2 regions of the Wansuia hejianensis genome follow, and region 2 is predicted to be linked to the other one. Evidence: a T-box and tRNA genes for the amino acid it is inferred to sense, from the RefSeq annotation. Region 2 holds a T-box; the other holds one or more tRNA genes.

Region 1 (3,417 bases), 1.8 Mb from region 2:
CATCTATATTCAGCACCGGGCACAGTCCCAGCGGAAGAGGGGTATCCTGGTTGGCGGTTGTCAGAATTTTGAGGCGTCCGGCAGCATCGACCACCAGCCAGGCATAGCCGGAACCGAAGACTGAGGCCGCGGCATCTTTCATGCTGTTTTTAAAGGATCGGAAGCTACCGAATTCCGTCTGTATGGCTTCACTCAGCATTCCGGTCGGATGCATGGGAGCAGGGTTTGACAGGTTGGAAAAATAAAACTGATGATTATATACTCCGCCGCCGTTATTCCGGACAGGAGTCTGAATGGCATCCGGAAGGCTTGGAATATTTACGAGAAGCTCTTCCAGTGTCCAATCCTGGAACTGAGGGTATTCAAGGAGAGCCTTATTCAGATTATCAATATAGGTTTGCAGGTGCCTGCTGTGGTGAAGCCACATGGTCTTCGCGTCAATGTAAGGTTCCAGGGCGTCATATGCATAGGGGAGAGGGCGGTTTACGAATTTGTAGTGCTCGTTCATACGATAGCCTTGTTTTTTTTAATATATGCGGGCTGAGGGAGCGTGTGAATGGTTGTTGTGCCTGTGGAGTATGGGATTACTAAATTGGATATACCTGTGAAGGTACTGCGGTTATATAAATTTATTTTGATGGGAATAATGAACTAATCTTTATGATATTGGCTCATTAGAAAATCAATAACAGCCATTTCTATTGCGGCATCAAGAGTTTGCTTATGAACCTTTCATTCCAGGTAAGTGATATTCTTATCTGAAATTAAGTGAACGGCGACCTTGCAATATCAAGATGCCGTTCTAAATACAGGTTTAAATAGTTTTCATATACTATGAGCCATAGTTATCTTTCTTTGTATATAAATCTTTAAAATGAGGGCGGGGGAAACAGATGAAAAAAATTATTGAGAAAATACTAAATATAAAAGTATTAGGAATTACGGCAGCCATTCTGCTGGCAGCGACGGTTATTTTCGGAGTGTTATGGAATTCAGACAGTGCGGAGAAGCAGACTGCTATCAACGAATTGACTTCCAGGAATTCTGAGCTGGATACACAGTTAAAGGATGCCCAGGACAGCATAGAAGCGTTAGAAGGCGAGAAATCAGAACTAGAAAAGATTAATAAGAAGCAGTCGGCACAGATTGAAGAATTGTCGGATAGTGTCGAGGAATATGAAGGCAGGATCAGTGAATACGTCGATCAGAGTGAGACGATAGAGGAGCAGTTGCGTGCTATTGAAGAATTAAATGGCAAGCTGTCTACACTCCAACAGCAATACGATACTCTCACCGCAGAACACCAGGGTTGTCAAAAGACAATTGAAAGTTTAAATACTCAGCTTCAGACTGCGCGGAATAATCAGTCTAATACGCCGGCCAATAATAATATAAATGCCGGGGGCGAAACTGTATATTGGGTAACTAACGGGGAGGTCTATCACTCAACTCCTGATTGTCCGTCATTGAGCAGATCAAAAAATATACACAGCGGGACAATTGCACAAAGTGGAAAGAGCCGTCCCTGCAAAAATTGTTATTGAATGTAGAAGAGCAGGATCAGTCTTCCTGCTCTTTCTGATGCGATATAACTGAAAAACACATGACATTCCGAATAAAACATAGCGTCCAAATTCTTTTTCGATTGGCATAGGGATAATATCGATAACATCAGAGTGTTTGCCAGGCCTGGTGATAGAAGAATGACATTAAAATATTATTGCTTTAATGGAAATACAAATACGGAAGAGGAAGAGTAGCAAGAAAATGTTTTATTAAATGAGTTGATTACTAAGACGGTGCAAATTCGCAAAAACAACGAAGCCCGAAACACCATATCAGCATAGTGCTTCGGGCCGAAAAACAGTAGCGAGAGGGGGACTTGAACCCTCGACACCGCGGGTATGAACCGCGTGCTCTAGCCAGCTGAGCTATCTCGCCATATCATATGATTTCTGTTGAATGGGGCCTACAGGGCTCGAACCTGTGACCCTCTGCTTGTAAGGCAGATGCTCTCCCAGCTGAGCTAAGACCCCATTTTCAGGTTGCTTTTCACAACCCGCTTTGCTATTATACAATTATAAGACAAGTTTTGTCAATACCTAATTTAAAAAATATGCAGGAGATTGTAATGCACGATAAATTACTGAAGAATTTTACGGATTTTATCTTTGTAAATGATCCGCCACGTGAAGCGGATATCATATTCGTGCCGGGGAACGGTTATCCGCAGATGGCTGAAAAGGCCGCCTGGCTCTGGAAAGAAGGGGTTGCCCCGGAGATTCTGCCATCGGGCAGATACAGTGTGCTGACAGGACATTTCAGCGGCGTGCTGGCGAAGGCGGAAGTGTATGGGGGTGATTATCAGACGGAGTGGGAGTTCCTGAAGGATGTGCTGGTGAAAAACGGCGTGCCTGAAACGGCGGTTCTCAGAGAAGATCAGGCAATGTACACCTATGAAAATGCAATCTATTCCCGCCAGGTGCTGGATACTCTGGGCAGGGTGGTGAAGACGGGCATTATATGCTGTAAAGAATACCATGCCAGGAGATGTCTGTTGTATTACCAGCTGTTATTCCCGGATGCAGAACTTCTCGTATGCCCCGCGGATACAGGTATCAACCGTGAGAACTGGATGGACAGCGGAGAGGGAATTGATCAGGTTCTGAGCGAAATAGAGCGGTGCGGAGGCCAATTTCATAAAATTCTCCGCAATTTATAAAATTTTTTGAAATAGTGGTAAAAAGGGTAATAGTATGGTATACTATAGCAAATAAGCATTTGAATACTAGAAAAGGTTGGTGGCTGATATGAATAAGATTGATGAATTGGTTGATTTAATGCGTAAGAAAGAGAAGAAAGACGCAGATAAACCAAAGAACATTCTGCTTTGGATACTGGCAATTATAGGCGCAGTAGCTGCAGTTGCCGGCATAGCATATGCGGTATATCGTTATTTTACGCCGGATTACCTGGAAGATTTTGAGGATGATTTCGAAGACGACTTTGACGACTATTTCGAGGATGAAGACGAAGAGAAGGAATAGGTCTGCTTTGAAATGGGAGACAATGATTCTGGAGCTTCGGCACTTTTGGGTGTCGAAGCTCTTTTTCTGCGCAGAGGGGACGGGTGTTTAACGTCCTGTTGGAGACAGCGATTCTGGAGGGAAAGATGAAAGCAACAATTAAGGATATGACACGGGGCAATCCGGCAAAATTGATATTTCTATTTGCAATTCCTCTGATATTGGGGAATTTGTTTCAACAGTTTTACATGTTGGTGGACACAATTGTAGTCGGACAGGGTGTTGGCGTTGACGCTCTGGCAGCCATCGGTGCGGCCGACTGGATCAACTGGATGGTGCTCGGGCTGGTTACAGGCCTCACCCAGGGCTTTTCCATATTGTTTTCCCAGTT
Region 2 (3,417 bases):
AGATGAAATCGTATACCTTCTGAACCGCGATGCCCAGCTCAAATTTTTCCATATTCTCAGTCACTTCGGCCGCCAGCGTATTTACCTTGTGCAGGATCCACTTATCAGCCAGCGTCAGGCTTTCCGGATTCACATCTTCCGGCACTTCGGCCGCATCCAGATTCATCATGATAAAGCGGGAAGCATTCCACACCTTATTGGCAAAATTCCGGCTGGCTTCTACCCGCTCCCAGTAAAAACGCATATCGTTACCGGGCGCGTTGCCGGTCATCAGCGTCAGCCTGAGGGCGTCCGCGCCGTACTGGTCGATCACCTCCAGAGGATCTATTCCATTTCCCAGGGATTTACTCATTTTCCGGCCCTGAGAGTCCCGCACCAGGCCGTGGATCAGCACATGCTTAAAAGGCGATCTGCCTGTCTGCTCCAGGCCTGAAAACACCATGCGGATTACCCAAAAGAAAATAATATCATATCCGGTTACCAAAACACTGGTGGGATAGAAGTAATCCAGCTCCGGCGTCTGATCCGGCCACCCCAGAGTTGAGAAGGGCCACAGAGCTGACGAGAACCAGGTATCCAGAGTATCCTCATCCTGTCTCAGGCTGGTGCAGCCGCACTTCGGGCATTTTTCCGGAGCTCCTCCCTTTTTAACCAGGATTTCCCCGCATTCCTGGCAGTACCAGGCCGGAATCCGGTGGCCCCACCAGAGCTGTCGGGAGATACACCAGTCTTTTATGTTTTCTAGCCAGTGAAGATAGATCTTGTCAAACCTCTCCGGCACAAAATTCAGATCTTCTGTTTTCAGTATCTCGATAGATGCCTGGGCCATTTCTTTCATCCGGACAAACCATTGGGGCTTAATCATCGGCTCTACCGTGGTATGGCAGCGGTCATGTGTTCCCACCGCATGAGTATGGGGCACAACCTTGACCAGAAGCCCCTGCTCCTCCAGATCCGCAACCATGGCTTTTCTCGCCACATAGCGGTCCATTCCCGAATATTTGCCGCCCTTTTCGTTGATGGTGGCATCATCATTCAGAATATTGATCTCTTCCAGGTTATGGCGCCTGCCCACCTCGAAGTCATTGGGATCGTGGGCCGGCGTGATTTTGACACAACCGGTTCCGAATTCCTTATCCACATATTCATCAGCAATCACAGGAATCTCCCGGTCTGTCAGCGGCAGCTTCAGCATCTTACCGATCAGCCCCTGATATCTTTCATCTTCCGGATTCACCGCGACTGCAGTGTCTCCCAGAAGCGTCTCCGGACGCGTCGTGGCGATCTCCACGTATTTACCTTCTTCTCCTACGATGGGATAATTAATGTGCCAGAAAAATCCATCCTGATCCTCATGCTCCACTTCCGCGTCGGACAGCGAGGTCTGGCATTTGGGACACCAGTTAATGATCCGGCTGCCCTTATAGATCCAGCCTTTTTCATAAAGCCTGACGAATACCTCTTCAACAGCCCTGGAGCAGCCTTCATCCATCGTAAAACGTTCCCGCTCCCAGTCCGCAGAGGCGCCCAGCTTGTACAGCTGGTTGATAATGCGGCTTCCATATTCCTCTTTCCATTTCCAGGCATGCTTCAGAAATTCTTCACGCCCAATCTCCTGCTTGTCAATGTCCTGATCCTTCAGCATGTTGGTAACCTTTACCTCTGTCGCAATAGCCGCGTGGTCGGTGCCAGGCTGCCACAGCGCCTCGTAGCCCTGCATTCTCCTGAACCGGATTAGAATGTCCTGCATGGTATTATCCAGGGCATGCCCCATGTGCAGCTGCCCGGTAACATTGGGCGGCGGCATCACAATTGTGAAGGGTTTCTTATCGGGATTTACCTTCGCATGAAAATATCCTTTGTCCAGCCATTTCTGATATAGCCTGTCTTCCAGCCCTTTCGGATCATAGGTCTTTGCCAGTTCCTTACTCATAATTTTCCTCCTGATTTTCCTTGTTTCTAAACAAAACGGGCAAGCCCGCTTCAGCTTCCATCCCCTCGGTCATGAGGAGATTAAATACTTCATGCACTGAACTTTCATACGCGATAAAAACGCCCTTTGCATATCCTGCAAAGGGCGAATGTCTCGCGGTACCACCTTTTCTTCATGTACTAAAACCATACATCTCATATGTCCTGTAACGGAGACTGCCCGTGAACGCCTACCCACAGTCCCGGACTGCTTCAGCGTTCAGGCTCCAAAGCTACTTTCTGCATCCGCTCCCCGAAACCGCCTTCCAGCCTGTGGGCGGTCCTCTCTGCCGGCGCTGACCTGCATACTCCTCTTTTTCTAAGCCTTTTCCTTTTTAATGGTTTAATCATAGTAATAAATCAACAATTTGTCAAGCAGGGTTTTCATTCAGAAATTTCTCCACGGTTCTGTTGAACGCTTCAGGATTCTTGCCCGCGATAAAATGATCTCCCGGTATGATCGCCAGCCTGGCGTCGGGAAGGCTTTTGTATATCAACTCTGTATGGCTTTGCTTTATCATATCCTTTTGTCCGGCTATCACCAGTGTCCTCACGCGCAGCCTTCCCAGCTCTCCGGGGTCGATGCGGGGTTCCTTGACCATGAGGCCAAGTATCTCCGCATTTATCCTGGCTTCCCGGCTTCTCTTGGCGAACAGGGAAGCAATCCGGTAGCCGATCTCAATGGGAATTTGAACCGAGGGCCTGACCCCCTTAGCGTTCAAATTCGCACCGTTTAGGATCAGACGCTTTACTCTCTCCGGATACTTCAGAGCAAACATCAGGGCGATATTGCCGCCGTCAGAAAATCCCAGCAGATTTGCCTCTTTCATTTCCTGTTCATCCATAAAACATAGTAAATCCTCCGCAAACTGGCGGATTGTGAAGGCCGCGCTGCCTCTGGGAGACCGTCCGTGCCCGCGCGTATCGACTGCGATTACCCGGTATTTACTGGAGAAATAGCCGATCTGATGAATAAAATATTCACTGCTTTCCCCGTTTCCATGGAGAAGAATCAACGGCTCACCTGCTCCTTTTTCGGTAAAATGAAGTTTAATATCCATGGGCGTCACCTGATGAAATTGGTGGATATGCGAGGCTCATATTTCGGCGGCTGAAGCCCCTGCTTCCGTCCGGCTTGGATGGATTTTAAAAGCCAGGCCATGTTCTCGCCCAATGTCCGCATTGTCTGAAGTCCCTCTTCATCTTTACGCACATCCCCGGGCGTAAAACCATGAACCTGATTCCAATACTGGGAACCGACTACTATCATATTGCTGATAGTAAAATATTTATTCAGACGTTCAAAGGCCGCGCTGGCCCCTCCTCTTCTGCAGGAAACCACCGCCGCCGCCAGTTTGCCGGCCATTCTTCCCCCGCTGCTGTAAAACAGCCGGTCTAAAAACGCACAGATCTGCCCTGACGGACCGGCATAATATACCGGAGACC

Evidence for each region. A T-box is a leader RNA that pairs with one kind of tRNA and senses whether it is charged. The one in region 2 lies ahead of H9Q79_RS11760 (valine--tRNA ligase), so its partner is inferred to be a tRNA-Val.
Region 1: it has a tRNA-Val gene. The T-box ahead of H9Q79_RS11760 (valine--tRNA ligase) is inferred to sense a tRNA for this amino acid. The anticodon was not compared.

What each region holds. Positions count from the first base shown of each region.
Region 1 is NZ_CP060635.1:332,658-336,074, forward strand. It holds gene H9Q79_RS01555 (superoxide dismutase) at 1-508, opposite strand, end outside; gene H9Q79_RS01560 (hypothetical protein) at 894-1,544, shown strand; tRNA gene H9Q79_RS01565 (tRNA-Met) at 1,868-1,941, opposite strand; tRNA gene H9Q79_RS01570 (tRNA-Val) at 1,964-2,036, opposite strand; gene H9Q79_RS01575 (YdcF family protein) at 2,132-2,722, shown strand; gene H9Q79_RS01580 (hypothetical protein) at 2,811-3,047, shown strand; gene H9Q79_RS01585 (MATE family efflux transporter) at 3,173-3,417, shown strand, end outside.
Region 2 is NZ_CP060635.1:2,531,507-2,534,923, forward strand. It holds gene H9Q79_RS11760 (valine--tRNA ligase) at 1-1,933, opposite strand, end outside; T-box leader at 2,071-2,302, opposite strand; gene H9Q79_RS11765 (alpha/beta fold hydrolase) at 2,343-3,032, opposite strand; gene H9Q79_RS11770 (flavodoxin family protein) at 3,038-3,417, opposite strand, start outside.